Regions from separate parts of the Pantoea sp. App145 genome, predicted to be linked through region 1. Evidence: predicted binding sites of a transcription regulator. Region 1 holds the regulator's gene; each other region holds the start of a gene.
The links. Region 1 encodes Fur, which represses iron uptake genes when iron is present. Its sites were predicted from a motif close to ATAATAATGAGAACNACTATCAA; they were not measured.

Region 2: feoA (ferrous iron transporter A) is a predicted target of Fur. The motif match lies at 4,527-4,549, and genes of this name have one in related genera.
Region 3: efeU (iron uptake transporter permease EfeU) is a predicted target of Fur. The motif match lies at 4,611-4,633, and genes of this name have one in related genera.
Region 4: RCF31_RS22535 (TonB-dependent siderophore receptor) is a predicted target of Fur. The motif match lies at 3,337-3,359, and genes of this name have one in related genera.

What each region holds. Positions count from the first base shown of each region.
Region 1 covers NZ_CP133290.1:1,604,874-1,612,880, reverse strand. Annotated here, with positions in the region: gene nagA (N-acetylglucosamine-6-phosphate deacetylase) at 1-329, opposite strand, end outside; gene nagB (glucosamine-6-phosphate deaminase) at 390-1,190, opposite strand; gene nagE (N-acetylglucosamine-specific PTS transporter subunit IIBC) at 1,567-3,564, shown strand; gene glnS (glutamine--tRNA ligase) at 3,716-5,383, shown strand; gene RCF31_RS07375 (hypothetical protein) at 5,620-6,015, shown strand; gene fur (ferric iron uptake transcriptional regulator) at 6,074-6,520, opposite strand; gene fldA (flavodoxin FldA) at 6,875-7,405, opposite strand; gene ybfE (LexA regulated protein) at 7,528-7,803, opposite strand; gene ybfF (esterase) at 7,972-8,007, opposite strand, start outside.
Region 2 covers NZ_CP133292.1:298,534-306,540, reverse strand. Annotated here, with positions in the region: gene RCF31_RS24390 (hypothetical protein) at 17-871, shown strand; partial or broken gene RCF31_RS24385 (IS481 family transposase) at 914-1,014, shown strand; partial or broken gene RCF31_RS24380 (DUF86 domain-containing protein) at 1,062-1,433, opposite strand; gene RCF31_RS24375 (nucleotidyltransferase family protein) at 1,430-1,720, opposite strand; gene feoB (Fe(2+) transporter permease subunit FeoB) at 1,952-4,267, opposite strand; gene feoA (ferrous iron transporter A) at 4,264-4,491, opposite strand; partial or broken gene RCF31_RS24360 (IS3 family transposase) at 5,197-6,123, opposite strand; gene RCF31_RS24355 (hypothetical protein) at 6,222-6,809, shown strand; gene RCF31_RS24350 (shikimate dehydrogenase family protein) at 7,005-7,805, shown strand.
Region 3 covers NZ_CP133291.1:169,898-177,904, reverse strand. Annotated here, with positions in the region: gene RCF31_RS20730 (DUF1471 domain-containing protein) at 115-420, shown strand; gene efeB (iron uptake transporter deferrochelatase/peroxidase subunit) at 472-1,737, opposite strand; gene efeO (iron uptake system protein EfeO) at 1,741-2,955, opposite strand; gene efeU (iron uptake transporter permease EfeU) at 2,986-4,578, opposite strand; gene RCF31_RS20710 (ABC transporter substrate-binding protein) at 4,932-5,951, opposite strand; gene RCF31_RS20705 (TonB-dependent receptor) at 5,965-8,007, opposite strand, start outside.
Region 4 covers NZ_CP133291.1:603,940-611,946, forward strand. Annotated here, with positions in the region: gene fhuB (Fe(3+)-hydroxamate ABC transporter permease FhuB) at 1-307, opposite strand, end outside; gene RCF31_RS22530 (ABC transporter substrate-binding protein) at 304-1,173, opposite strand; gene RCF31_RS22535 (TonB-dependent siderophore receptor) at 1,167-3,296, opposite strand; gene RCF31_RS22540 (AraC family transcriptional regulator) at 3,455-4,240, shown strand; gene RCF31_RS22545 (hypothetical protein) at 4,351-4,704, opposite strand; gene RCF31_RS22550 (inositol phosphate phosphatase SopB) at 4,711-6,369, opposite strand; gene RCF31_RS22555 (M20 metallopeptidase family protein) at 6,780-7,976, shown strand; gene RCF31_RS22560 (transporter substrate-binding domain-containing protein) at 7,993-8,007, shown strand, end outside.

The sequences.
Region 1 (8,007 bases):
GCGCGCTTCATCAATTCATCCGTGCTGGTGATAAGCGTTGGCAGGTAGCTGGTGCAGCCCGATTTCTCATTGGCGCGCTGCATGATTTCCAGCGTTTCAACGGTCAGTGCATCGATATCATCGTTAAATTGCACGCCGCCGCAGCCGTTGAGCTGCAAATCAATAAAACCGGGAGCGATAAACGCACCAGCAACATCCTGTTGTGGCAGGGTGGCATCCAGCGCATCGCGTGGACAGACACGTTCAATCAGGCCATCGGCAATCACTACCGCATGGTTGTCCAGAATTTCATGACCAGTAAAAATCCGGCCGTTTACTAATGCGTACATCGTTTCTCTCTCCCGGCTATACCCACTGCGTGATAGCAGCAGGTTTTTTACAACGTGCTCTTACACACCTTTCATATTTTCCGCTTCCATTTCGCGGAAATATTTCACGGTTTTCACTTTCAGTTCCATGGTGGCGGGTTCGTCACAGACCACCACGGATTTCGCATGCAGCTGCAGGCAACTGATAGTCCACATATGGTTAACGTTGCCTTCTACGGCGGCCTGCAATGCCTGCGCTTTGACATGACCGGTGACCAGAATCATCACTTCTTCCGCATCCAGCAGCGTACCCACGCCAACAGTCAGAGCGTATTTTGGCACCTGATCCACGTCACCGTTAAAGAAACGGGAATTGGCGAGGCGGGTTTCGTGTGTCAACGTTTTGATACGGGTACGGGATGCGAGCGAGGAGGCTGGTTCGTTAAAAGCAATATGACCATCATTGCCCACCCCACCCATAAACAGATGGATTTTGCCCAGGGCGCGGATCTTCTCTTCGTACTGACGACATTCTGCGTCAATATCTTCCGCATTGCCATTCAGAAGATTGATATTTTCCGGTTGAATATCAATGTGATCGAAAAAGTTACGATACATAAAACTATGGTAACTTTCCGGGTGTTCTTTTGGCAGACCAACGTATTCATCCATGTTGAAGGTGACAACATGTTTGAAGCTAACCTGGCCCGCTTTATGCATCTCGATCAAGTGCTTGTAAGCTTCCAGCGGCGTACCACCGGTTGGAAGACCTAGCACAAAGGGACGATCTGGGCCAGGATTAAACGCGTTAATGCGGTTCACGATATGGCGCGCGGCCCATTTACCCACCTGGGTAGGTGTGGCTAAAGGGATCAGTCTCATGTCTTCACCTCAGTTAAAGATTGGAAAAGTGGAGTCGCTGTTCTCTCTACAGATTGTTCTTAAGCGTAATCCGTTTAAGCTCAACCATGCAGGGAAAAGTGCGTCTTGATATTTTTCATCATAAAATAAGTTTGGGGTGCTGGCTAGTCGTACGGGTATTAAAACGTCATTTTTGGTGATAAAAATCACAGATATCGTGGTTTTAATTTGCGAGGCGAATTAATTTATCCTTACACTGCGCCACGTGGTCAGTCGTGTCATCAAGGTACCGGATGTCGGGATAATAAAATCAACCCGCACCGGGAAAACGCCAGTCTCAAAGGGGGAGAATAAGGTGAGTGTTCTAGGATATCTGCAAAAGGTCGGCCGAGCGCTTATGGTGCCGGTAGCGACCCTGCCGGCAGCGGCAATTTTAATGGGGGTAGGGTATTGGATCGATCCGGACAGCTGGGGGGCGGGTAACGCTCTGGCTGCGCTGTTGATCAAATCCGGTGCCGCTATCATTGAACATATGTCCGTGCTGTTTGCCATCGGTGTGGCTTATGGCATGTCCAAAGATAAAGATGGTGCTGCGGCACTGACTGGCTTCGTGGGTTTCCTTGTGGTCACCACGCTGTGTTCGCCAGCTGCTGTCGCGATGATTCAAAAAATACCTGTCGATCAAGTGCCTGCTGCATTCGGCAAAATCGAAAACCAGTTTGTCGGTATTCTGGTGGGGATTATCTCGGCGGAAGTGTACAACCGCTTCAGCCATGTCGAGCTACCCAAGGCGCTGTCGTTCTTTAGCGGCCGTCGTCTGGTACCGATCCTTGTCTCCTTCCTGATGATCCTCGTTGCTTTCATCCTGATGTATATCTGGCCATTGGTGTTTGATGGTCTGGTGAGCTTTGGTGAAGATATTCAGAAGCTGGGATCCGTCGGCGCAGGTGTCTATGCCTTCTTTAACCGTCTGCTGATTCCGGTTGGCCTGCATCACGCGCTGAACTCGGTGTTCTGGTTCGATGTTGCCGGTATCAACGATATTCCGAAATTCCTTGGTGGCGCGCAGTCCATCGCCAATGGTACCGGTATCCCGGGTATCACCGGCCGTTACCAGGCCGGCTTCTTCCCGATCATGATGTTTGGCTTACCAGGTGCTGCGCTGGCGATTTATCACTGCGCACGACCGGAAAACCGCGCCAAAGTCGGTGGTATCATGCTGGCAGCCGCCTTTGCTGCTTTCTTCACCGGTATCACCGAACCGCTGGAATTCTCCTTTATGTTCGTGGCACCGGTGCTGTATGTCATCCATGCGTTGTTGACTGGTCTCTCGGTGTTTATCGCGGCCAGTATGCACTGGATTGCCGGTTTCGGCTTCAGCGCCGGGCTGGTGGATATGGTGCTGTCAACACGTAACCCGCTGGCGGTGCATTGGTGGATGCTGATCCCGCAAGGGCTGGTGTTCTTCGCGATCTACTACGTGGTGTTCCGCTTCACCATCCAGAAATTTAACCTGATGACACCGGGTCGTGAACTGTCTGCTGATGATGAAACTGACGGCTATGACGTCAACGTTGATCACAGTGGTACCGGCGAAAGTCAGACCGAATCCCTTGCCCGCCGCTATATCGGTGCGGTAGGTGGTTCTGACAATCTGACCAATATCGATGCCTGTATCACCCGTCTGCGTCTGAACGTGAAAGATTCCTCGCAGGTTAATGACAGCGTGGCGAAACGTCTTGGCGCTTCTGGCGTGATTCGTCTGAACAAACAAAGCGTGCAGATCATCGTCGGTACTCAGGCTGAAAGCATTGCCACGGCAATGAAAACGGTGCTGACCAAAGGCCCGGTGGCCGCGGCAGCGACTGCCTCCGTTGCTGCCGCGCAGCCTGCGACGGCTGCACAACCGCAGGCGGTGCTGAACAGCGAAAAACGCGTGGTTGCCACGCTGCTGGCTCCGGTCAGTGGTGAGGTGGTGGCACTGGATGCGGTGCCGGACGAAGCCTTCGCCAGCAAAGCTGTCGGCGATGGTCTGGCGATCAAACCCACCGGTAAAACCGTGGTGGCACCGATTGCCGGTACTATCGTGAAAATCTTCAACACCAACCATGCATTCTGTCTCGAAACTGACAACGGCGTCGAGATTGTGGTGCACATGGGCCTCGATACCGTCGCGCTGGAAGGCAAAGGCTTCACACGGCTGGTGGAAGAGGGGGCGACCGTTGCGGCGGGACAGCCGGTGCTGGAGATGGATCTGGATTTCCTCAACGCCCATGCGCGTTCGATGATAAGTCCGGTGGTGATCAGCAATAGCGATGATTTCGCAGGCCTCAATCTACTGGCGAGTGGTTCCGTCGTGGCAGGTGAAACCCGTTTGTACGAGGTTAAAGGTTAAGTCCTTGTGATGAACCCGGAAGGCAGGAAGCGATTCCTGCCTTTTTTGTTTTAAAACGGCCAACAAACGGTTGTTTCCCTCCTGCGCTTTGTGGATCATACTCCGTTACTTCGTAGTACAAATCACCCGTATTGTATTTGAGGATTTTGAGATGAGTGAGGCTGAAGCCCGCCCAACGAACTTTATTCGTCAGATTATCGACGAAGATTTGGCGAGCGGTAAGCACAACAGCGTGCATACCCGTTTCCCGCCTGAGCCCAATGGTTACCTGCATATTGGCCATGCGAAATCGATCTGTCTGAACTTTGGTATCGCACAAGATTACCAGGGTCAGTGCAATCTGCGCTTCGACGACACCAACCCGGTGAAAGAGGATATGGAATTCGTTGAATCCATCAAGCGTGACGTGCAATGGCTGGGCTTTGAATGGAGCGGAGACGTTTGTTACTCCTCAGACTATTTCGACCAGCTGTACAGCTACGCAGTGGAACTGATCAACAAAGGCCTCGCCTATGTTGATGAGCTGACACCAGAAGAAATCCGTGAATACCGTGGCACCCTGACTGCGCCGGGCAAAAACAGCCCGTATCGTGATCGTACCCCGGCTGAAAACCTCGCGCTGTTTGAAAAAATGCGCGATGGCGGTTTCGAGGAAGGTAAAGCCTGTCTGCGTGCCAAAATCGATATGGCATCCAACTTTATCGTGATGCGCGATCCGGTGCTGTACCGTATTAAGTTTGCTGAACATCATCAGACCGGCAAAAAATGGTGCATCTATCCGATGTACGATTTCACCCACTGCATTTCCGATGCGCTGGAAGGTATCACCCATTCGCTTTGCACCCTGGAATTCCAGGATAACCGTCGTCTGTATGACTGGGTGCTGGACAACATCTCCATTCCGGTGCATCCGCGTCAGTATGAATTCTCGCGCCTGAATCTGGAATATGCCGTGATGTCGAAGCGCAAGCTGACGCAGCTGGTGAGCGAGAAGATCGTCGAAGGCTGGGATGACCCGCGTATGCTGACCGTTTCCGGTCTGCGCCGCCGTGGTTACAGCGCCGCCTCGATTCGTGAGTTCTGCCGCCGCATTGGCGTGACTAAGCAGGACAACATCGTGGAAATGGCATCGCTGGAGTCATGCATTCGTGACGATCTTAACGAGAACGCGCCGCGTGCGATGGCGGTCCTCGATCCGCTGAAAGTGGTGATTGAGAATCTGCCTGCGGGTCATGAAGAAATTATCACCATGCCAAACCATCCCAACAAACCGGAGATGGGTACGCGTGATGTGCCGTTCAGCCGCGAAGTGTGGATCGATCGTGCGGATTTCCGTGAAGAAGCCAATAAACAGTACAAACGTCTGGTGCTGGGCAAAGAAGTCCGTCTGCGTAATGCTTACGTGATCCGTGCAGAGCGCGTGGCGAAAGATGAAGAAGGCAATATCACCTGCATCTACTGTAGCTGTGACGTTGATACCCTGAGCAAAGATCCGGCTGATGGCCGCAAGGTGAAGGGTGTGATCCACTGGGTTTCAGCGATCCACGCGTTACCTGCGGAATTCCGTCTCTACGATCGTCTGTTCAGCGTGCCAAATCCGGGAGCGGCTGAGGACTTCCTCACCACCATTAACCCGAATTCGCTGGAAATCAAACAGGGCTTTGTCGAGCCTGGACTGCGTGACGCCGATGCGCTGGCGCCGTATCAGTTTGAACGTGAAGGTTATTTCTGCGCAGACAGCGTTTACTCGCAGCCCTCTAAGCTGGTGTTTAACCGCACCGTCGGTTTACGTGATACCTGGGCGAAAATCGGCGATTAATCCTTTTTGTCGTTATCACCATATCATCACGAAAGGGCGAGCAATCGCCCTTTTTTATTGGTTGTAATTTCGGGCTGGCAACCTTTTATGCTGTGGGGTGTGAAATGCGTTTGTTACCGGGATTTGCAACTAATCTGACTTTAGTAAAATTAATCCATTTGCGAGTGTGAAAAACTGTATTTCAGGTAGGCTATGCGCTCCCAGACGTTGCTCTGCGGGTTGTAAAAGGAAAAAAAATGACGAGTCTCGCTCAGGAAGCCAAACACAGCGTAGTGGTTTTACATCAGCTTATCGAACGTATTTTTAATCAGTCAGAGGACACTGACGACAGCATTGAGTTGTTTCTCTCGCATTTTCACCCGGATTTCAAAATGGTGACCCCGCAAGGTAAACAGCTGGATTTAAATGCGATGGAGGTGTTGTTCCGCCAGTTACGTGGTCAGCGGGAAGGGATGCGCATCGCGACCAGCGAACACGCCATCATTTCACAGCAAAGCCAGGAAGTGACTATTCAATATCGTGAGTTGCAGATGATGAACGGCAACAACCAGAGTCGTATTTCTCTGGCGGTGCTGGATTGCACCACCTCCATTCCACGCTGGCGTTACCTGCAGGAAACGCTGGTTCTGTAATCTCAGGAATAAAAAAACCGGTGCCTGGCACCGGTTTTTTCATACTGCATAGCACATTTTATTGCTTATCGTGGAGCGTCTCGTCTTCGCGGCAGTCTCCCAGCGCACAGTGGCCGTACAGGTACAGGCTGTGGTTGGTGAGTTTGATACCGTGACGTGTTGCGATTTCACGTTGACGCGTCTCAATAGACTCATCACTGAACTCGATCACTTTGCCACAATCCAGGCAGATCAAGTGGTCATGATGATGCTGTTGCGTCAGTTCAAAGACGGATTTGCCACCTTCAAAGTTATGACGAGTCACGATACCCGCGTCATCAAACTGGTTAAGAACGCGATATACCGTTGCCAGACCAATCTCTTCGCCCATGTCGATCAGGCGTTTGTACAAATCTTCCGCACTGACGTGATGGCACTCGGGTTCCTGAAGCACTTCCAGAATTTTCAGTCTGGGTAGAGTGACTTTCAGGCCAGCCTTCTTCAATGCGGAGTTGTTGTCAGTCATGCGGATATTGTCCTGTTACTTTGCTAGTCACTTGCGGCGCAGGGCCTTGGATGTCGATCACGCGCATTCTCATTTGCGTCTCATTATAGAACTCAAGCAGTGAAATGAAAACCAAGGGCATGTCCTGAAATCACCAATGGCTGTAGGGATAAATGTCGCTAACGCCGGCGGGGATCGTACAGGTCTTTGTTTCCATTTCACTCAGCCTCATTCTGATGCCAGAGGAATAAGCGGATGACCGTTACGGGTATTCTACAGATTTGCAGGTAAAAGTTAAAAAAACGTGGCTATTATTTTTATAGGAATTTCCGATTCTCAATGTGAGCCAGCGCCCACATTGAGTAGGAAAGGGGATCAGGCTTCGATAATGTCTTTCAGCTGCAGCTCATCGAAAATCTGTTTCACCCACTTATCAACACGTTCGTTGGTCAGTTCCGGCTGACGATCTTCATCGATAGCCAGACCAAGGAAGTGTTTGTCGTCGGCCAGACCTTTGGATGCTTCGAAGTGGTAACCCTCGGTCGGCCAGTGACCGACAATCACCGCACCATTTGGCTCGATAATGTCACGGATGGTGCCCATCGCATCACAGAAGTATTCTGCATAATCTTCCTGGTCGCCACAGCCGAACAGCGCAACCAGTTTGCCATTGAAGTCGATCTCTTCCAGCGTCGGGAAGAAATCATCCCAGTCACACTGTGCTTCGCCGTAGTACCAGGTCGGAATGCCCAGCAACAGAATATCGAATGCTTCGAGATCTTCTTTAGTGCTCTTGGCAATGTCATGCACTTCGGCCACGTCTTTACCCAGTTGTTTCTGGATCATTTTTGCAATGTTTTCAGTGTTGCCGGTATCGCTGCCGAAGAAAATGCCTACGATTGCCATGGGTTAAGTGACCTCTTAAATCCTGATATTGAATATGTAATGACAGCGAATGATAGCAGACCGGGCAAAGTGGCGGAACTTGTAAAGCCGTGACTTTTGTTCCTGCGTGCGGTCTGCACCTGTTACGACAGTTTGAGCTGCGCCAGCAGCATTTGTTCAATCAATTCGCTGCGGCTGATGTTTTGTTGCTCAGCCAGGGTGTTGAGTGCATCAACGGCCTCGCTGCTCATTTTCAGCTCAACACGACGCAATCCTCGCACTTTATCGCGTTTCAGCTGATTGCGTTTGTTAATCCGCAACTGTTCGTCACGCGTCAGCGGACTGGTTTTGGGGCGACCGGGACGCCGCTCATCAGCGAAGAGATCGAGCGTGGTACGGTCAGTCTGTTCTTTTGCCATGATTTGTAAAACTGAGTGGGCGCGAACGGCGGAAAGGCGCTGCGCGATTTATACATTATCGGCCCGGCCACGGTGAAAAAATCATCCGTGGCAAATTTTTAGCGCGACATCATACTCCAGCGCCCCTGACTACGCCAACCTTAAACGGTTCGCGGCAAGCTTTTGCTTTTACAGTACAAAAAATCGGCGCACTGCGCGCAAAAC
Region 2 (8,007 bases), on a different replicon from region 1:
GACTCAAAGGAATTGAATGATGAATGTTAATAGCATTTCCGGCACAAGCCACGGCAATCAGAACACCGCCAGCCACCGACCGGCAATTCCCGGTATATATTCAGCCAATGGGAAAATTGAAAAAACCGGAACAGATATTAACGGCACAACAACCTCAAACCGCGGTGATATTATTCTCACCGATTGCCGGGCCGGAAAACCAGAAAAACCTGTTGCCATCAAACAATATAACGGAAAAGTTATTCTTAAAGAGGATTGTCAAATCCAGGGAAACGTTGAAATTGATTTAGGCCATGCACCCATAGAAAAAACCACCATCAAAGGTGACTTAATCAACCACAACGGGTCCTGCACATTACATCACTCACATGTTGAAAACATTAACAGTTCCAGAGGAACTGTAGCATTAACGCGTTCCAATGCTGACTCGATAATTGCCCATAATGGCAATGTTTCCCTGGAAGACCATTCCGCAGTTAAATACGACGTTACCCTCAGCAATGGCAGCATCTCCATAGACTCATCCACCATCGGTGGGACACTCGAGTTGAATAGCAACAAAATGGAGATCGGTAAACACTCATCCGTTCATCATGTAAAAATGAACTGCGTTAATGATATATCGGTCGTCGCCTTATCCTCATTCAGGTTAACCAGGAATGTTAAGATCGTTATTAATGGTATTCAGCGATTCCCCACAACGCAGCCGGGCGACGCTGCCGAAAAACTAACACAAATTCTTACTCTGAAGGATGGCGCTGAACTTCACCGTGTCGAGTTCAATGGAAAGAATTTGATTATGAATCTCGAAGGTAGCGCCCATTATACCGGCGGAGAAATGGCGGGTTTAACCATCAATCGTGTAACCTGAACTGTGTGATTCATAGACATCGCTTCACTATAATGCCTCACTGTGAGCAGGGAAATTCAGCAGCGGATACAGTTGAAACGTCTGGTGATGCGGGGTTCGTATGCAGTCGCTGTGGCGTTTCTCGCCCCACATTGCGTAAATGGTAGCGCAGATATCAGCACAATCGAATGATGGGATCAAAAGATTATTCTTAGGAGCCAGCATCTCCATTTTCAGCATCCTCAAGCACTATTGGCAGTTGACTCAACAACGTTGGCAACCATTCCTTCACCGTGTCCCACACCACATCAAGGTTTATGTCAAAATACCCATGAGCCATGCGATTACGCATATTGCGCATGCTACGTCATGGAATTTCCGAGTGCTTTTGGGTGAAATCCACATAGCCATCCATGACCTTGGTGGAAGCCTCTCCGACGATAATAAGACTCATAATGACTGCTTGCTGGCTTCGTTTATCCACCAGAAAATCATCCTTTGTTAAGCCTTCAACAAAGCTGATAGCATCTGACGCTGCTTGCTGGATATGCTCAATATAATCAGGTAGACGGTTTTCACTCATATAGGGCGGGCCTCAGCCAGAACTTTCGCCCGAAATTTCGATGGTAAGTCACCCGGCGTCAATAAATCGACTTCTATACCAAGAAGTGATTTCAGTTCATCTTCCAAATCGCCTAAGTCCAGCAAAGTGGCTCCCGGAAGCGCATCGACTAGCAGATCAAGGTCGCTGCCATCTTTATCAGTCCCATGCAGTACAGAACCAAAAATCCGAGGATTAGCGGTACGATAGCGGTTTACCGTTGCCAGTACAGCACCACGCTGCATGTTGAGAGCAATCGATGGTCGCATAACTTTCGCTCCTTAACATTCTGCATTCAAACACGTACCCGAATAATACATCTTTAAACTGTAAGTTAGATGAAAATCTGACTCTTTTGTTCGCAAATATCACCCATCATCAACAATCCACTTTTGTCTATTCCGTCCATATAGTGAAACGATATCAATGAATCACACACCTAACCTGTCTCTGGCAACACCTGCCGTCATACTATCCCGGACAGGTGTTGCGCCTGAATGTTAACTATTACAACAGCCTTTGCAGCCAGCACACCCCGCACCATTTTCGGCTACCGGAATATTGAGACGCTGCTCTTTGATGCGTTTACCCCATTTCCGCAGTAACGTAATAAGCACTACATTCACCACCACGACACTGAGCAGGCAGATTGCGCTATAGGCCGGATGCGCACTAAAGGTCACGCTCTGATAAAACAGGGTGGCGATAGAGAACGCCACATTCAGACCCCAGAAGAAAGAGAACAGCATCCAGTTTCTGCCCGCTTCACGCGCTATCGCCCCCATGACTGAGACGCAAGGCACATACAACAACACGAAAATCAGGTAGCTGTAGGCGGCAAAAACACTGCCAAATTTCGCACTCATCACCCCCATCTGTCCGGCAGCCATCTCACCGTCCCCTTTGCTGGCTTCAATCGGGTTGGCTAACGCCCCCAGACTGACTGCGGCTTTCAGCCCTTCCCAGGTGGCGGTTAGCGATCCTGTCAGTTCCGTGAGCAGATTAAACTCCTCAGGGTTGAAACCACCGCTTTGCACATCTTCACCGGTGTACAGGCTGTTGAGGGTACCCACTACCACCTCTTTTGCCATGATGCCCGTCACCAGCCCTACTGTGGCCTGCCAGTTATCATCCGTGACCCCAATGGGTTGGAGAATCGGCGTAATCACTTTGCTGGTCGCTGCCAGCGCAGAGTCATTGATGTTTTTCACCGTATTACCGTTAAACGAGAAGCTGCTCAGCACCCCGATAATCATACTGACAAGGATAATCACCCGGCCCGCGCGGATAATGAACATCTTCAGGCGCTGCCAGGTCTGAATCAGCAGGCTCTTCAGGTGAGGACGATGGTAAACCGGCAGCTCCATAATGAAAGGTGAGGCTTCACCCCGCAGTAACGTATGTTTCAGGATCAACCCGGTGATGATTGCCACGGCAATCCCCAGCACATACAACGAGAACACCAAGCTGGCACTGTGAGCACCAAAAAATGCCGCAGCAAACACGGCAAAAATCGCCAGACGCGCACCGCAGGACATAAAGGGAGCAATCAGTACGGTAATCAGGCGTTCACGCGGCGTATCCAGCGTACGCGCCCCCATCACTGACGGCACATTGCAGCCAAAGCCGACAATCAGTGGCACAAACGATTTACCCGGCAGACCCAGTGCCTGCATCAGGCGATCCATGACGAAGGCAGCACGCGCCATGTAACCGGAATCTTCCAGAAATGACAGGAAAAGATACATCAGGCCAATCTGGGGAATAATCGGCAGCACCGTATTGATACCTGCACCGATCCCCTGCGCCAGAAATACCGTCAGCCAGTCGGGGAAATGGAAGGTGTAGCCGAGCCACTGCGTACCGTGAATAAACAAGGCGACCGAGCCACTATCAAACACCGGTTGCAGCGCCGCACCGATATTGATCGACAGCACAAACATCAGATACATCACGCCGAGGAATATCGGGATGCCCGCCCAGCGGTTAAGAACCACCTTATCGATCATGCCGGTAAGGTGGCCCGGTGTTGACTGATGGATATTGCTGACGGCGGCACAGAGATCGGTAATCGCGCGGAAACGGTAATCGGCAATCACCATACCCGGATCGCCACCTGCCTCTTTACTGATCTCCGGCAGATGTTGCACTACCTCCGGACAGATTTTCTGACTGTTGAGATCCCCTTCCAGCAGTTGCAATGCCAGCCAGTACTGCTTTTGTTCCGGGATAGCAGACGACATCATGGCACGCAGGCGGGTGATCATGGTTTCAACCTCAGCCGGATATGCCACCCATTTCATCGGCGCACGGTGATGGTGATGGTCGATGGTCTCCTTGAGACAGGCAATCCCTGCGCCACGGGTTGACGTCAGGGATACCACCGGACATCCCAGTCGGCTTGAAAGCGCATCAATATCAATGCTGATATTCTGACTGGCAGCAATATCCTGCATATTCAGCGCGATAATGCAGGGAACACCTAATTCCAGCAGTTGCACTGTCAGAAACAGGTTACTTTCCAGATTCGACGCATCCACGACATTGATCACCAGATCGGCCTGGTCGTTAAACAGGTACTGACAGGCAATACTTTCATCTATCGAGGTATCCGCCGAAATGGTGGTTAACGAGCGCGTGCCGGGTAAATCAATCAAATGCACATCCGAAGCCGCAGTAAAAAACTGCCCTTCTTTGCGCTCAACTGTCACCCCCGCCCAGTTGCCTACCCGCTGCCGTGCACCGGTAAGCTGGTTAAATAAGGTGGTCTTGCCGGTATTCGGGTTGCCGATCAAACCAATGATTAACTTCTTCATGCGGTCATTTCCTCAAGAAGGATGGCCGCCAGATCTTGCTGCCGTACTGCCAGGCTGATGCGCCGCGTGCGGATTTGCACCGGATCGCCCATCGGGGCCACGCGGATAACTTCAATAAGCGCGCCGGGGATCATGCCCATCGTCAGTAGCTTTTGCCGCCAGGCAGGATTAATCGGGCTTTTATAGCCTGCAATCCGATAAACGCGGTTGGTTTTAATTTGCATATCATCAGCCAGCTTAGTAACAAGGAGTGATGATTATATAAATGATAACCATTCCCACTTTTGATCCAGGATCAGGTTGTGGCGAACAATCAGGCTTTAACTTCAATGGCGGGTTAACAACGAGCAATTCATTATGGAAAGCGAATAACACAGCCCTGCTCTGAAAGCATCAGACAATTCAGATAGTTACATAAAGAAGATATGACCAGTACAAATGCTGAGATTGGCACGATAATTTACTCTTATAATGTATGTTGTAACTATATTCTATCTACTTCAGACATCGGATCAGATCACAGCTTCCAGTTATCGGGAGTGATCTTTTGAAACGACGGGATGCAAGACCGCTTTGCCAGTACAGTTTTACATTCTGCCATGCACAAATTACCCATTCGTTTATTTGTGCAACTGGTCACTAAAAATAAGGAGGCTTTATTATGCCGATAGATGCAATTAAAGGAGCTATGGCATCCGTCCCGCAAAAATATGAATGCGTTTTAGTTAAAATCACTAAACCAGAGCGGGGACCCGGTGCTGATATAGACAGCACCGGATCTGCATTATCTGGTCAGGTGCCGTTCAGCAAGGTATAGGTATTGCCGGTAAGTAAAAAACTGTCCCCCACAGCTGTAGCCAATTATCTCCCACTCACCGCGTTTGCTAACCATGCACGCCCAGCCGCATTGCCCATGTAAAGGTCCCGGTTTAGTTCCAGACACTTTCTGAGATTCCGGCGTCAGTATTCAGCACGCGATATTCTTCGGGCGTCATATGGTTCAGGGATTCATGCGGGTGTTCGCAGTTATATTTGGTCAGCGATCTGTCTGTGATTTCCCTTACCTCATTCAGTGTTCTGAACAGGTAAAAATCCCGTATTTCCATACGATATGTCCGGTTGATGCGTTCAATAAAAGCATTCTGAGTTGGTTTGCCCTATTTAATAAATTCGCATATTACCGCATATCTTTCGGACCATTCGGCCAGAGCCAGTAAGATAAATTTCGGGCCGTTGTCCATCCTGAGCTTCAGCAGATATCCCCGACCAATAACAATACGCTCCAGTACCCAGATAACGTATTGTGCTGGCAGATTCAGGTCGATCTCAATCGCCAGTGCTTCACGATTAAAGTAATCCACCACATTGAAAGTGCGAAATTGCCGTCCACAGGTCAGCGCAACGTACATAAAATCTATTGACCAGCTCTGATTGAGTGATGCAGGTACTGCCAGAGGCGCCAGATTACTGGCGGGCAACCGCTGTTTGCCTCTGCGCCTGAAATTAAGTTTCAGTAGACAGTAAATCCGGTGCACACGTTTGTGATTTCAGGGATACCCATGCCGGCGCAGTATCCGGAACAGCTTGCTGAAGCCGTAACGGGGATAGCACTCAGCCGCCTGCTAAAGCGCGGCGATAACGGGTTCGTCACGTTGTAAGTCCTGCGATAATGATAAACCGTACGGCTCAGCGACAGAATCCTGCAAGCTTGACGGACGCTCAGAGAAAATGCCTGAACCATATAAGTGGCCAGCTCCCGCTTCAGTACTGGCTTTAAAGTTTTTTACGTCCTTGATCGCCCGGTTTTCCAGTCTTAAATCAGCGAACATCTGCTTCAGATGGCGATTCTCCTCTTCACCACGTCTGTAACGTTCCTGAACACACAGGAGAGCAAAAGATTTATGCGGCCTAGCGCATTCGTGATACCGATAAAACGTTTTATCAGCTGGTGGGTGTGAAATTCGATAGCGACAGCACGCCGGGAGGTGACCCCAGACAGCAGAAACCTCTCATCAATGTGGCAAATGTGCGGAGCGTGGTTAACCAATCCTCTGCCTATGACATGGATGCCTCAGGAACCCAATATGCTATAGATTTCAGTTGGATTGTTATCCTAGGTTTCGGCAATTTCCAGGTACAGGAAAAACAGGGAGCAACAACCAGCCAGTGCCTGAAAGGCCCGACGCTGACCTCCCCATGCGCATGGGTGGCGGCCAATCAAAGCGGCTCCGGCGTGTTTCGCGTGACTGCCAGCAACAAGTATGGCTCCGTCAGCGAAGACATTATTATGGAGGTGAAGGCCGGTGACAATGGTAATGGCGATGGAGATGGAGATGGAGATGGAGATGGAGATGGAGATGGAGATGGAGATGGAGATGGAGATGGAGATGGAGATGGAGATGGCGAGGATACCGGAGCTATCCCGGCATACGATAGCCATACAAAATATATCGTGCCCTGCACCAAAGTCTCTCATAACGGCAAAATCTGGCTAAAACAGTGGTATTTGCACATTGGCCAGGAAGAACCTGGCAAATGGTGAATGGGGGAGTTAGCATCAACTCGGTGCCAGCAATAACAGTTTTAAATAAAATGAATGTTGTCTTGCGTAGTCTGGCGAACCATACCCAATGCCCATCATGACAGTCAAAAGCCTTATTGGTAGCAGTGAGATATTTTCTGGTATAACTGAAATCACACCCAATCCAAACTCTGCAATGAGGCAAAAAACTTGGATATGCTGGAGCAGGTCGATGGTCGGTTGGTGGTATTAGGCATCCTGGGCGACCCTGTCCATCAGGTGAAAGCACCGCTGATGATGAATGCCGAAATCAGGCGTAATCAGCTAGCCGAGACCCTGATGATACCGTTCCATGTCTCCCGCGAAGGTTTGAATGAGTTTTTGACGGGGTTGAAATCGTGGCAAAACTTCCGTGGAACCATTGTCACCATGCCTCATAAACAGGCTGTCATGGCAAGTCTGGATCAGGTATCGGAACAGGCAAAAGCAATTGGGGCCTGTAATGTTATCAGGAGAGAAACTGATGGCAGCTTAACCGGTACCATGCTGGATGGTGAAGGATTTGTCAGTAGCCTGCTGGCGGCGGGTTATAAGGTTACGGGAAAAAGTATCTATCTTGCCGGAGCAGGGGGCGCTGCCAGCGCCATTGCTCACGCACTGGCAAGCCATGGCATAGCAGGGATAACGATTTACAATCGCACTCAAGCCAAAGCAGAGGAACTCCGTCAGGCGCTGCACAAGCAGTATCATGAGTTGCAGGTTTACATCGGCACTGACACACCAGAACCTCATGATATTGCGATTAATGCAACCTCGGCAGGGATGGGAAACTCTGAACTGTTGCCCTTCTCACTGGAGAAACTGACGCAGCCGACGTTAATCTGCGACATCATCATCTACCCTGAGCGAACCTTGTTACTGCAACAGGCGGAGAAACAAGGTCTTCCCACACATTACGGTAGAGCAATGTTGCAGCAACAAATCAGCCTGATGCTGAAATATATGCTGCATCAATAAGATGCGTTTCCATAGTGGCCACTTCACTCAATGGCGCTGTTTATTTACTGTTCTGGCAATCGATATTCTTATTCCGGCAGAACATGGCATCTGAGCCGTTATCGGCTTCGAATTTCGCCCTGACTGCCTGGCGTGTTTCCAGTTCTGTTCGGCCAAAGGCTGAATGCTCTTTCAAAAATACTTTTATCTTACAACAATAATT
Region 3 (8,007 bases), on a different replicon from region 1:
CGGTGGTGATTACCTGCCGTGCGCAACCGTCGATTTTTATCAACGAAGATTAAACGACAACAACCCGATACCATACGTATAACTGGCTTAACAGTAGCGTTTGAGGAGTCAGATATGAAAGCATTAGTGAATGACATCATTTCCATTTTTACCGAGAAGACAATTAACCCGGTACTGGTCCGCTCAGGATTATCTCACCGTGAAATTGCGTCGATCCACCCCGTAGGCGTGACCAGCGTGAGCTGGGTGACATCAATGGAAGAACTCAACGACGCCTTTGTGAAAAAGGCCCTGGAAGCCGGTGCAGTGGGTTATCACATCACCAATGTGGATTCCCATAAACCCGGCAATGATGGTCAGCATGTGATGGCGGCCACCGCAACGCTGTATCACATCAATGACAAAGTGGCATATGGCTAACGCGCGTGAGACACATCGCCAGGTACGCTTCTCCTGGCGATGTGTCGTTATTTAGCTGAATAATTCAGCGCCAATATAGGAACCTTCAGCCGGTGCCGGTGGAATAAAGAAAATGCCGGAACCAATATGTGAAATATATTCATTCAGCGCATCTGCCGCGCCCAGTTTGGCCTGTAATGTTTCAAAGTGCGCCGGATCATTCTGATAACTGATAAACAGCAGCCCCGCATCCAGCAAGCCAAGGTTATTAAGACCATCGGTATAATTGTAGGAACGACGAAGTATCCGAATTCCCTTGTTATTCTCATGCGCGGCCAGGCTGATATGCGCCGTTGCCGGAATAACGAGTTCTCCGCTTTGATCTTTCACTGCAAAATCAGGCTGATCAAACTCTTTGTGCCCGCTGAGCGGCGCGCCAGAAAGCTTATGGCGTCCAAATACATTGTTTTGATCGCTGACGCGGTCGGTATCCCAGTTTTCAATGTGCATGCGAATCTTCCGCACCACCTGGTAGGTACCCTGCTGCTGCCAGGCCGGGCCATCATCTTTGATCCACACATGGCGGTTAAAATCGGTTTTTTCGGTGATATTGCGCGTGCCGTCTTTGAAACCAAACAGGTTACGCGGCGTGGATTGCCCTTTCCCGGCCGAGGCACGACCAAAGCCCAATACCGACCAGCGTGTGGCCGCTGTCCCTGTCGATTTGGCGATACGTGCCAGGTTGCGTACCGCATGGTAAGCCACCTGAGGGTCATCCGCACAAGCCTGAATGGAGAGATCACCGCCAGTCAGTTCCGGGCTGAAGTTGTCGCTTGGCAGCTGAATCAACTCACGCATCAGCGCAGGCTTTTTATCCGCCAGCCCCATCGCTTCGCTGAAAATACGCGGCCCCAGGCCCACGGTGACGGTCAACGAGGCGGGTCCCAGATCCATCGCTTCGCCGGTATCATTGCCCACGCCGCTGGTGCGAGTCGGTTCTACCTGACCAATGGTTTCACCACGCATCATTTGCGCAATGGCGGATGACCAGCGTGCCAGCAAAACCTGCAAATCACGCGGATTGTGCGAGGTTAAATCAAAGGTCATAAACATAATATGACGCTGCGGTGGCGTCTCAATGCCCGCCTGACCCGCAGTGCCATAAAAAGCATGCTCACGAGAAAGATCAACACGATCCTCAGGGTTGTGGATCGCTTCATTCTGTCCATGCGCTACACTGATGGCCGGAACAGCCAGCGCACTGGCCACCGCCCCTTTCAGCAAATCGCGTCGGGTGAAATTACCGGCCTCCCTGGCCGGTTTTGACTTATCGCTCATCGATTATTTTCCGCTGGTTGCGACTTTTTCAGCGATTTTTGATAAAGGTTCCTGCAACGCCTGCACCGCACGGCTCAGTTTTGCGCCATCGGAAGCTTTCAGCTCGGCGGTGTAGTATTTGTACCCCCCCGGAATCGCTGGATCGCGGTAGGTTTCCAGTAACGCATGCACGGCAGCAAACTGCTCGCTCACGCGTTTGGTCAGGTCGGGATCGATTTTTTCCAGACCCGGTTTCAGGAAGGCAAATGCCTGCTCGGCACCCTCGATATCACCGGCGAAATCGATCAGATCAAGATGGCTGAACGCTTCTTCTTCCCCGCTGATTTTGGTGCTTTGCACTTCTTCCAGCAGATCCGCGGCGCCGTTCGCCAGGTCTTCCGGTTTGAAGTTGATGGATTTGATCAGTTTGTCCAGTTTGCCGACATTGGCCTGCAGTTCCGCCGCAGTTTGCTTCGTTTCGGCAGTGATAGCGCCTTTCTCAAACAGGTCGCGTTCAATCGCATGGAAACCGTGCCAGCCCACTTTCGGATCGAGGTTAGACGCGCGCATATCGATCAGATAGTCGAGGTTGCCCGCATTATCGGTGGCTTTAAAGCCCGGCAACACGAAACCACTGACATCAGATTCGATACGTTCATAGAAGGGACGCGCTTTGGCGTAGTCAGCTTTGGCTTTTTCCAGGTCGCCCGCATCGATATCCGCCTTCAAACGATCGACCGCCACCACCATGGCATCGACCACGCCACTGACATAAGCGCCATAACCTTTCGCCCCTTCGTTAAGTAAGGTCGCCGCGCTACCTGATGGTGCCGCCGCACTCTTGCCCGTCACGGTGAAGTTAGTCAGCTCCTGCTTCGCGCCGGGGCAATAAATCTGATAAGTGCCACCGTCCAGCGTCAGGGTGAATTTCACCGCTGGCAGGCCCGGTGCCAGGTTTTCTTTTTCACCCAGAATACGGTTGTCGCTCAGCAACTCCAGCTCAGTCAGTGACGTCGCAGTTTTGTTCACGACGGTAAAGGTGACCGGGCCCGCTTTCGCAGTGGTGTGGTCGATATGGCAGGTGCCATCGCCTTCACTGGTCATGGTGATATTGACCTGCGAAACACCGTTTTTCACAGGTGCCTGCGTTGCGGCCTGCGCATCAACCGAAAGCAGCAGAGCCGCGGAAATCCCTGCCGCAATGAGCGCGTATTTTTTGGTGAACGGTTTTGTCTTCATCGTGCCTTCCTGTTTGTTTTTCAGGCAATGTCATTGGTGAGTTGAACTGTCCAGCAGTCCCTGTTTGCTGCGTCCTCGGGCGCGATCACCTTTTAGCCGTCTGAACTGACGACTGGCTGAGAAAAAGCAGGTGAAGGCCAGAATGGCAAAAAGCGAAGGTAAAATAACGGCCCAGAAGTGGTAGACATCCTGCGCAGCCACCGCATCACGCAGGCGCTGCTCGATATCCTGTGAAAACGCCGGGCTGATCTGCCAGTCACAGCCCGCTTCTGCATTGCGGGCGCGGGCGCTGATGGTACGGGGCGATTGCAGGCCACTGCCGGATAACGTGATATAGGTTGATGAGTGCGATTCGGCGGTCACCACCACGCCACGCAGCATGGTGGCATCCACGCTGCAATTCACTGTCCATTTCGCCTGATACGGGCCGGGATGCTGCGCCGGGCTTAATCCCACCGGAATGCGGTTGCCATAGGCTTCCATCACCTGGTCCAGTGTCAGTGGCGAGCTGGCATCGGCTGGCTCATAGCTGTAATCTGCCTGCCACTCCTGCTTACCCGAAGTGGTGACTTTGCTTAACTGATCATCAGGCACCGTCAGCGCTGCGGCAGGTAGCCCCTCAAGGGTAACGGCAAACTGGGGTTTGCCTGTAGCAGGCTGGCTACTGATATGGCCCACGGTTTGCTGCGAAGTGCGACTCACCAGCGGAATTTCATCAGGGATATCGGCATTCGGTGCCGGATAAACCAGGAACAGCAGCAGAGCGGTGAGCGCCAGGCCTGCTCCGGTCACGGCGGTGAATTGCGCCGCACGTTTGGGTGCCGGTCGCAGGTGTGCTGGCCAGTAGATCAATGCCGCAACTGCGACGATGTAAATCAGCCAGCCAGCAAACTCCACCAGTCGGGGATCGGCCGGGATACCGAGCACGCCGGTGATCAGTGCAGACTGAATCGTACCCGGCGTCACCAGCCAGGTGAGGTCAGCAACGCGCTGCTGCCCCGCATTCAGCCAGCCCGCTTCATGGGCGCTGCGTAAGGCGGAGATGATTAATCCGGCGGCAACCAGAATCAGGAACAGACCCGTAAAACGGAAGAAGCGGGAAAGATTGATACGAATCCCACCGGCATAAATGCCCCATCCCACCAGAATCGCCACCAGCAAGCCCAGAACCGCACCCACCGCCGCCCAGATTGCCGATTGCGAGGCAGAAAAGGTTGCCAGTAAGAAGACGCTGGTCTCGAACCCTTCTTTCAGCACCGACAAAAAGGCCATGCTTGCCAGCGCCATCGCACTGGAACGGGTGATCGCCTCTGCAGCTTCGGTTTCAAGCTGACGCTTCAGGTTGTGAGCATGGGAGTTCATCCACATCACCATGCCAGTAACAAAGAACACCGCAACCAGGCCGATAATGGATTCCATCATCTCCTGACGTGCCTGCGGTAAGGCATTCTCAGTCAGGTTCAGTACAAAACCGACAGCAAGGGAAAGAATGACAGCACATACCACGCCCACCCACATGGCAGTCAGTGGTTTGCCATTTTTGCGTAAGAAAGCGGCGATAATACCTACGATTAATGCAGCTTCAAGACCTTCGCGCAATGCGATAATGAACGTCGCCAGCAAGTAGAGTGCTCCAGATAGTCGCTAAAAGCGTAATGATAATAATTATTAGTATCACTACACATAAAAATAATAAATATTCCCCAACAGCGACGAAGTAAAAAAAGGAAAAACACTATTTGATCTCTGGTTCGCCAGATATTATCTGGCAAACCATCGTGACGAACATCACAACATTAAGTTAACCTTAAGGAAGCCCCTGATTAATCAGGGGGCTCTTGTTTGGCGGTTTTCTGTATTAAAAATACACACCTGTGAAATTTTGCCAGCTGGGTTGTTCACCAGCCGGCAGAGGTTATTTTGCGATTGTAGAGATATGTAAAGGAAACAGATTGATATGACAGGGATTTTATTTATCAGGAGGCTGGCGGCAGCGCCTGCAATATCCGCTCAGCCTCGGCAGCACTTAGCGGATACTGATAAAACTGGCGATAAAAACGTCGCGTCGCCTCATTGATGTTCAGTGCGGGAAACAGTTCCGGGTGGAGCTTCGCGGTGGCCCACTGAATCTGCAACGCAACCTCTGTACCATAACGGTCCCACGGGAATACGCCCGCCGGATTCTGCCAGACACGATGGTTCCGCACCGCCTTCACGCTATTGAAAAGGCCCGCGTAATCAGAATCCGCCAGATTGCCCGCACCAGCACCTATGATAATCACGTCCGGGTTCCAGCGAATAACATCCTCCGGAGAAATAGGCTTCATATTGCCATCAATCCCCGCCGCCACATTGCGCCCACCAGCAAGGTTGATCCAGGTATCAATCAGCGTGTTGCGGCCATCCACTTTCAATGGATGGAGCGACTGAATATGCAGCACAGTCGGGCGCTGGCTGTTGGTCAATCCCTGAGTTTTCGCCTGAATGCTGGCGATTTGCTGATCCAGATACTGGTTATAGGCCACAGCTCGTGCCTGCGCCTCAGGCGTGCCTATCACCGCTGCCGTGGTGGTGAGAGAACGCTTCATCGAGTCGAAGTCATCAAACTGCATTTCCAGCACCGGAATGCCCGCCAGGCGGTAGGACTGGGCATCCGGATCATTGGCCGGGACAAAGACCGCATCTACATGGCGCGCCACCAGCGCTTCACTGGCGAAGGTTTTACCATGCGCCTGTAAAGCCTGGTTCAGTGACGGCTGAACCTTAAACATCCACGGCCGATCTGCCGGATGGTTTACCGTCGCGACAATGCGGTCACCCGCCCCCAGCGTCATCAGCAACGAATGATGGGCAAACCAGGCATCCGCAATATGGTTAACCGGATGGGTGATTTCCACCCGGTTACCACGATCGTCAGTCACGGTTTGCGCCAGGCCAGTGGCGCTGGCCAGCAATAACGGCAGCGCCAGCGCTAACCGGCAAATCGGTTTCAACATCGGTGTATTCCCGTCAGAAGTTAAGCTGCATGGATACCTGAACCATACGCGGCTCGCCCAGCTGGGCGCTGGCGTAACCCGAACCGCTGTAACCGTTGAGTCCACCCGGTACGATATTGGTCCAGTAGTGGCGATTCGTCAGGTTGGTCACATCCAGGCGGAAGGTGGTGGCGGTATTGAACAGTTGGGTTTTCCATGCTGTTCCTGCGTCCAGCGTGGTATAACCGCTCACCCAGCCATTGTTCTGGTTATCGGTGCTGCGCCGACCTACATAATGCAGGCCGCCGTGGATATCCGTGCCACTCAGCATCGGCAGATCATAGGCAGCAAACAGGCTGGCGACGTAGCGCGACAAACCAACGATTTGCTTATCCTCGGTCTGTTTACTGGCGGTTTTTAACAAACGCGGGTCCAGCCACGTCATGCCACCGTAAATATGTAAGCGATCAGTGACATCGCCATCAGCCATCAACTCAATACCCCGGTTACGCTGTTCGCCATCGATGGCATAGTCGCCACTGGCATTGGTATAGGCGTAAGGACGCTTGATCTGAAACACCGCGGCGGTGAGGAGAAGTTTGTTGTTAATCGCCAGTTTGCTGCCCATCTCCACCTGACGGCTGCGGTAAGGCGCGAGGATGTTCCCGGCGTTATTCGATCCGGTTGGTGCGGTATCCCCCTGTTGCAGGCTATCCGCGTAACTGACATACAGCGTCAGCGGGTCAACCGGCTTGTACATCAAACTGGCAGAACCGCTAAAGCCACTGTTTGACGATTCGCTGGTACGGCTGCCTGCTTTGTTGTAGTTGGACGAACTGAGCAAACTTTCGCTTCCTGCCAGCAACAGGCTCCATTGCGGTGAAAACGACAGGTTATCGCTCAACAGGAAGGCGTGTTGCGTGGCAGTGGCCGAATGGTAGCGATCGGTGAAATCCGGGTAATCAGGTTCAGCAAAGGCCTGCGGATTATCCAGCGAGGCACTGCCCAGCGTTGAAGTCCCCCCTGCTATCGGATTCATATTTTTCCAGACAAAACCGCGCAGGCCGGTGGAAATCTGGTGATGAATCCAGCCGGTATCCACTTCACCATTCAGATTCGCCATGTAGCTGTTGATGGTAAAACGACTGGCGGTGGCCGAGGACGTGGTGGTGGTGTAATGGCCTTTATTGTCGGTAAAGGTATTAGTGACTGCCGTTGACTCACGATCGGCGATTTGTCGTAACACCCCCACTTCGCCCTGCCAGTTGCCGTCAAAATCGTGCTTCAGATGGACGCCCGCCGTCAGCGTATGGTTGTTATCACCGGCATAGGACTGGCCCAGATGCGCAGTTTTCGGATCAGGCGCGGCGGGGAATGTCAGGCCACTGCCCAGCGCAAATTTACCCGGCAAGCCTTTGTCATAGAAATGGTAATAGCTAAAGTTGGTCTCCAGCACCGTCTTGTCGGTAAGGTTAGCATCCAGCGCCAGACTCACTAACTGACGACGTTTCTTACTGCCTTTTACGTAACCATTACCTTCATCATCCAGCATATTCAGGCGGTAGCGCAGCCGGTCGTTGTCATCCAACGGACCGCTAAAATCGCCAGACAGCAGATGGCTGAGCCCGGTTCCGCCCCCGACCGTAATGCTATGCTGCGGCGTATCGGTTGGACGCTTGCTGACAAAATTGAATAAGCCAGCCGGGTTGGCGGGGCCATAAAGCGAACCGGCCAGACCATTCAGCACTTCCAGATGATCAAACTGCTCAGCGGCGTAATCGGTGGTTGAGACCACATTCAACCCATCGATCATACTGTTTTGTACCACGCTGCCCTGCATACCCCGCGTCTGTGGACGCGCGCCATCCCCCTGTACCGAAGGCATATAGCGATAGATATCGGTGATGCTTTTCAGTTGCTGCCGCTTTATCAATTGCGGAGAAACTGTCTCAACCGACCACGGGGTATTACGTATTTCCTGGCTGCCTAAATTACCCAAGGTGGCTTTTTTATCGACAGATGAAGGGGTTTGACTGGGTACTGCGGTGACGGTTAGAGCAGGTTGCTCTGTGGTGTT
Region 4 (8,007 bases), on a different replicon from region 1:
CGAGCGACAGCGCCAGCGTGGCACCGGAAGCGATGCCCAGTGTCAAGGGCTCCGCCAGTGGATTGCGCAGCGCCTGCTGCATCACCACCCCGGTAAAACCCAGCGCCAGCCCGCACAGCAACGCCATCCCCTGACGCGGTAACCACATCTGGCTAAAAATCTGCTGCGCCAGGCTGGGATTGGCTGAGCCGTGCAGCACCTGCCAGATATCTGGCCATGCCAGCTGCTGGCTGAGTTGTTGCAGGCTGAGGAGCATCGCTGTGGCGAACAGCAGGGTACAGAGCAGGGCAGGATGGCGTGTCATCATGCGTTTGCCTCCTGTAACGCGCTGACCAGGCTCTCGGCAAAACGTACCGCCGTCAGCACACCGCCCTCGGTGGATAATCCATCGGGCATTACCAGCAACCGGTGACCACCGCGCGTCAGGGTCTGCCACAGCGGGGAGTTAATGACCGGTGTCAGGTCCACCTCCGGCCAGGAAGGCAACAGTACCAGCCAGCCGGGCGGCATTTGTGCCAGTTGTTCCAGCTCCAGCGTTGCCATGCCCTGTGGGCCGACGGCGAAGGGGGGACGATGATCCAGCCCCAGCAATCTCAGCATGTCGTTAAACAAACTCCCCGGGCCGAGCGCCAGCACATGCAGCGTATCCAGCGGATGCAGCAGGTAGATGGGCCGTGGCTGAAATTGTGCGGCTCGTTGCCGGGCCTGGTCGAGCCGTTGCAGCAGGGTTGTCATCACCTGGTCCGCCCGGGGACCCTCTCCCGCCAGCTGTGCCATAGCACGCAAATTCTGCTGCGCCTGCTGCCAGGGATGGGGGCTATAAATTGGGAAGTAATGCAACGGTGCGATGCGTGACAACTGCGCTTCGGCCATACGATGTGCGGGGGTGACCAGCAACTGGCTGGGGTGCAGTTCAAACAGGGTTTCATAGTTGGGTTGAAACAACAGGCCAACATCGGTCACCTGGGAGGGCAACGGCGGCTGGCTGAACAAGCGGCGATACCAATCTGGCGCGGCGACACCCACCGGCGTGACGCCGAGCAGCAGCGCCATTTCGGTTAATCCCCAGTCGAGGATCACCCAACGTGGCCGGGTTGCGGCCAGCAACGGAAACGAAAACAGGGCAGCGCCTGCCAGCGCGCCCTGGATTACCTGCCGACGGCTAATTACCACTGATAACTCACCGTGGCGATCAATTGCCGCCGCAGGCCAAAGTGGCAACCGAGATCGTTACAGTTGCTGATGTACTGTTTATCGGTCAGGTTTTGCAGATTCAGCGCCAGCTGCCAGTCTTGCCAGCGGTAACGCATCATCGCGTCATAAATCATCACCGCCGGTACTTTCAGGCTGTTGTCGGTGGTGGCGTAGTTGGTACCAACGTAGCGTCCGCCACCGCCGATGGTGACGCCATCAAGCATCCCCGGTAAGGCGTATTCGGTCCACAGGCTGGCAGTCTGCCGGGCGATCGCTACCGGCTGTTTACCCTCGGTATCATCGTTAGCCGAGATCACTTTCGGGTTGGTCAGCGCGTACGAGGCATTGACCAGCCAGCGTGACGTGATGTTCGCTTTCGCATCCAGTTCGAATCCCTGAGAGCGGATCTCGCCGGTTTGCACCGAATAATTAGCATGCTCCGGGTCGGCGGTCAGGACATTGGTCTGACGCAGGTCGTAGAGCGCAGCGCTGAACAACGCATTAAAGCCATTCGGTTGATACTTGATTCCCACTTCCGACTGTTTGCCTTTGGTCGGCTTAAAGGGATCGCCCGCCCAGGAGGTGCCGGACTGCGGCTGGAACGAGGTGCCATAGCTGATATATGGCGCAATACCATTGTCAAAGTGGTACATCAGACCGGCGCGACCGGTAGTGGCGTAGTCGTTCAGCTCGGTGCGGGTATCGGTGACCCAGTTCTGTGCGCGGCTTTGCGCTTTGTCATAACGTCCGCCGAGATTGAGGATCCAGTGGTTCCACTTCATGCTGTCCTGGAGGTAAAAACCCAGCTGGGTCATAAAGGAACGACTGTGGTTATCAATCGACGGGCTTGCAACCGGCGTACTGTAATCCGGGTTGAGATAGCTGATATCAGACGCGGTGCCGTAGCCGCTGTTCTGACGTAAATCGTCGTGCACATAATCCATGCCCACCGTCACCGCATGGTTAACCGGGCCGGAATACAGATTGCCTTGCAGGTTAGTATCGACATCAAACGCATTGAAGGATTCGATCACGCGCATGCTGTCACGGCTTACCGTCGCTGAGCCATCAACCACGGTATTGGTCGGGTAGACCATCTGGTAATCGCTGCTGGTGTGCAGATAACGCAGGTTCTGGTGCAGGCTCCAGCTGTCATCGAACTTATGCATAAAGTCATAGCCGATGCTGGCCTGCTCGCGGCGATAGTAATCAAAGCCCGGCTGGCCGCCGTAGAAGCTGTCGGAGTAATTGCCCTGTGCGAGGTGGATTAAGCTGCCTTCCAGCGGCAGCTGGTTATAAAACCCGGCGTAGGGATCTTTGCGGAACTGCCCGAGCAGCGTCAGACGCGTGTCGTCATTGGGCTGCCAGGTCAGCGCCGGGGCGATATCATAGTGTTTATATTTGGTGTAATCGACCTGGGTGTCGTTGCGAGACCAGGTGCCGGTAATACGGCCCAGCCAGTGTTCGTCATTATCCAGCGCGCCGGAGAGATCCAGCCCGGTTTCAAACAGATTATGGCTACCGGTGCTGACAAAAATCTGGTGGATAGGTTCGGCAGTGGGGCGTTTGCTCACCAGGTTAACCACGCCGCCCGGGCTAGCCTGACCAAAGGTCACCGAGTCCGGGCCTTTAACCACTTCGACGCGATCCAGCAGGAAAGTATCGAAATTCGGACGCGACCAGTAAGTCACCGTAGGGAGACGCAGGCCATCCAGGAACTCGTCAGCCGCGAAACCACGAATGTAGATATCATCGAAGCGGTAATCAGCGCCACCGCCTTCGGAGCCGATGCCGCTGTTATAACGCAACGCCTGGGCCACGTTCAGTGCACCCTGGGAAGCCATCTGCGCCTGAGTGATCACCGAGATGCTTTGTGGCGTTTCGATTAACGTGCGGCTGCTTTTGGTGGCAGAATCCGCTTTTTTCGCCACCTGGTTCCAGCTGTCGGCATCGCTGCCATCGGTATCCACGTTATTGGCGGTGACGGTCAGCGTATTGTCATGCGAATTATTATTGTTATCTGCCGCCAATGCTGGTGTGCTGCTGAACAGCACCAGCAATAAGGCGTTCAGTGGTGTGCGTTGAAAAGTGCGATGACGCAAGATTTTTATCCCCGATATAGTCCAACGGCCCTAAATAGTGATACAAATGATAATCATTACTATTTTATTTGATAGCGCCGCGCTGGCGGCTTCGCGCGATTGATTGGTTCAATAACGCAAAGCGGACAGCAATCGGCAATCTGACAGGATTGGATGTGATGGTGTTGAACAAACCACGGCTAACCGATGCCAGCCCGACCTTACCCTTATTAACCACGCGGGAAATGCATTATCACGCGGGGCGTGAGGAGCGCTGGCATGCCCATGAAGTGGCGCAGCTGGTGCTCTGTTTGCAGGGGGTGATGCGGGTGCAGACGCACAGCGCATCATGGACATTAACACCGGGCAGGGCGCTGTGGCTGCCGGGGACTTTACCTCATGCGTTAACGGCACTGAGCGATATTCGTAGCCTGAGTCTGTATCTGGAACCGGTGGTGGCTCGCGCCTTCTGGCCGGAAGCTCGCAGCATGATGATTTCGCCCTTGCTCCAGGCGTTAATGCAGACGCTGGTGGAGATGGAACAACAATCTAACCCCGATCCGCTGCGGGTGGAACTGATTACACCGTTGCTGCTGGATGAAATCCATCGCGCACCCGAGGGGCCGGTCTGTGTGCTGCCGTTACCTGCCGATCGTCGTCTGATGAACATTTGCCAGCAGTTGCTGCAAACTCCGGCCAGTAGTGACACGCTGGAAGAGTGGGGCCATCGCGTCGGGGCCAGCTCGCGTACCCTGGCGCGTCTGTTCCGCGATCAAACCGGTATTACCTTTACGCAATGGCGGCAGCAATTGCGATTATCAGAAGCGCTGGTGCAACTGGCACAGGGACAACCGGTACTGCGCATTGCCAGCCAGCTCGGCTATCAAAGTCCCAGCGCGTTTATCTCCATGTTCCGCCGTTTGCTGGGTGATACGCCACAGCGTTTTTTGCGGATTTCAGGGTGAAATCGCCAGCCTGATGATCACCGATGCCCGCCTGTAGTGGGGCATCGGGCGATGGTATCCGTGCTAATTTCGCCCGTTGATCTTCCCTGTTTCTCAACGCCCGTTCAAAACTATACTGCGTTGGAAAAGCCATTTTTACATAGCATGCGGGACACGCTGATGAGTTGGTGGAGTCCCGATTCTACTTCTGCGGCAGCACTGGTTGCCGGAAGGCGTAACAGGGCTAACAGCGCAGTCTTATCGGCATCCGTTGCCAGCACCACCGGGCTGGAATAGTTAAGTTGCAGGACTCTTTGCAAATCATCTACCGTGTTCGGCAATAGCCCAACAGGACAACACATCTCCAGCGTATGGTCTGACTCATTGAAGTAAATGGTCAGTTCCTCATCAACGATTAAAACCGGGTCATCACCGTCTATTTCCAACCCGAGAGCGTCATAAAGACTATAAATAATATTCGACATAATTCCTCAGCTACAAACCAGTTTTGATAGCCCTTGTGTTGCTTTCAATACCTGGTTGTTTCCAATACGCTCATTAAATGACAGATTCATCCCGGGAAGAGGTAAGGACTTAATGACTTTATTACCTGCAACACTGGTGTTATACACCTGAACCTCTGCATTACCACCATTAACCAGGACGTTCTGAAATAATTCCTTATCTGCTTTACTTTGCAGGCGACCCGGTTGACTTAAGGGTTTTCCCTGATGCTGACTTATAATTTCCCTTTTGATTTCTGCATCCAGCATGCCTGTTCTGTCCTTGCCACTTTTACAGTTCCAGCACGGTACAGCACCAATTTCATATGCCAGCATGGCGATGCGTTGTGCTGCCTTGTAGGGCTCACCTCCATCATGATGGTGGGATTTTTTAATAAAGATATCCCTGAGCTGCTGGCTAAGTTCCCGTACTTTTTCTCCATTCTCAGGGTTGGTTTTCAGATATTCGCCGACCATACCTTGAGGTTGCTTAGTGAATTTCAGTTCAGGACCAAATAGTTGCTTCAGTGCCTGATCATTATATTTATCTGAGGCAGTCCAGCCCAGTTTGAACTTCAGTGCCATTTCGTTAACCCCCAGACTGAATGCAACAACCTTCAGATTGACCTTTATCTGTTTTAATTCGCCCTGTTCATCCCTGATGGTAAGACTCAGAGGCGTTTGTTGGGTCAATGCTTGCCAGGCATGCATTTGGTCAGCGACCATACCATCCTCTTTTCCTGGCTTGCTTGCGGTGGCGAGTGAGGTGGAAACCAGGTTCAAAGGAATTACCTGGCCGGAGAGTGCGCGCTGTAACAAATCTGGTTTTGCATATAAAGCTGCAGTTAACACTTCCTTTGCCCGAGTGATGGCTCCGGCCTGACGAGCAGGATCGCTCTTTTTCAATCCGTAGGGTGAGAGAATACCGTGGCGGATGCCGTTAAATAACGTCTCAGGGCGACCATTCTTATCGGGAGCCGTAATTTCCGACATCCATAAATTGGTGGCGTGTTGGGTATCAGTAGTGGATGCGCTGCAAACACCTTTATCCAGATAGGATTGCTGGAAGATATCATGGGTGCCAGTCTTCATTTTCCCGGCAGGAGTCAGGGTGCTGGTATAATTATGGCCGCCGTGTGCAATATTTGTGTTTATTTTGTCCCAGTTCTTGCTGTTACGTATTTTTATTGCCGCTGCTTTGAATTCTTTTTTTATGATGCTTTTAACGTCTTTCAGGGGCACTCGATGTTTATTACTGAATGCAGTTGAAATATTATCGATGAGTTTGCCATTTAATTTTTTTGAGGTGTTTATTTGTTCTTTATTGGCTATATCAATGCCTGAATCTGTCGTTTTTAAAAGCCCAGGCATCAATTGCAACGTGCTTTTATTGAGTTTCAATTTATCCATGACAAATTCTGCAATTTTCAATTGATCAGTCTGGAAAGCTAAAAGCGCATTGACCGAACGGGCAGGCGGGGAAATATCACCCCCCGCTTCTGGACAGATTGGAGTGGCAAGGTAGGGGTTTGCTGCATTACCGCTGGTAAAAGGCAGCGGATCCTGCGAGGCCCGACTTGGCTGGATTTGTTCTGTGTTCAAATCATATGTTCTAAGTTCTGCATGTGCTATTGAAGCCCGAATCACATTAATCTCCTGATAGTAAAACAAAATTTATGAAGCCGTCTTACTAACAACGTGCATCAAATAAACCCAGTTTACTGAATCAGGTGAATGGCTTTTATGAATTACCGCATACGCTTATGGTTTTGGTACAACAGCCAGATTGCCTAAATATCCAGCAATCGTTCGTTCAGTAACAAAATCAGAAATACTGATGATCCGCAGTCGATTATGAATGTTATGACTGCTTCATTTCCCGCATATGGATTTTTATCCTGCTTTCGCAGGGGATTAGCAAAATATCACGAAAATTCAGCAAGTAACCCGCGAGATTGCGCGTTGCATTCTGCCTGGGGCTGTGAATAAATACGGAGACTTTCTTCATAAAAATGCCATAAAGGCCGGGCGCAAGCCTGAAAAAGATCACCGCAACCATGAAAGACCATCAAGCCACTTTGGCCCGGGAAATCAGTGCCAGAAGCGAAAGCCTGGAAGCACATCTCATCAATATCCGTCGTGATATTCACGCCCATCCTGAACTGGGTTTCGATACTCACCGTACCGCGAAAATCGTTGAGCAGGAGTTGTTAGCTCTCGGCCTGACGCCGAAAACCGGCGTAGGGAAAACCGGTGTGATGCTGGACATTGTCGGTGCTCATCCCGGTAAAACCGTATTATTGCGTGCCGATATGGATGCGCTGCCGATTCACGAGCAAACCGGGTTGCCGTTCAGCAGCAATTATCCGGGCAAAATGCATGCCTGCGGCCATGATATTCATACCGCGACGTTGCTGGGCGTGGCATCCATCCTGCCGCATTATCGTGACCAGCTGCATGGCACGGTACGCCTGATTTTTCAGCCTGCGGAAGAAACGCCGGAAAGTGGTGCGGAAGCGATGATCGCCGATGGTGCGGCCGATGGCGTCGATCTGGCGATTACGCTGCATAACAAGCCGGAACTGGCGGCCGGTGAAATCGGCCTGACACGCGGGGCCAGCACGGCCTCCAGCGATGAGTTTGATTTGGTGGTGCACGGCACCTCAACCCATGCGGCACGCCCGCATATGGGTACCGATCCGATCATTGCGGCGGTGCATCTGATCACCCAGTTGCAAACTATTGTTTCCCGTGAACTCGATCCGGCTAACTCGGCGGTCCTGACTGTTGGCCATATCCACGGTGGCACCACGCACAATATCATTTCTGATAGCTGCCTGATTCAGGGCACGGTGCGGGCGAAGTCCCCGGCGGCACGCGCACATATCGAGACGGCGTTTAAACGTATTTGCGCGGGGGTGGCGCTGGCGCTGAATACGCGTATCGAGGTCAATTATCAGCGCGGTGTACCACCACTGATGAATGACGATGCGCTGATTGACCAACTGGAAACCATCCTGTCGCATCAGTTCGGTAAAGCGATTATCGCTAAACCCAGTGCCAGCTTTGGCGCTGAGGATTTCTCGCTGTTTACCGAACGGGCACCGGGATGCCAGATCCATATTGGTTCCGGCGCGCCAGGACGCGACGATCACCTGCACAACTCGGATTATCAGCCCGACGAGCGCAGTATCCATGCAGGCACTCAGGCGTTAGCCCGTTTAGCCATCGATTTACTCTCCAGCAATCAATAACAAATCCTGAGGTTTTATGATGATGCGTAAA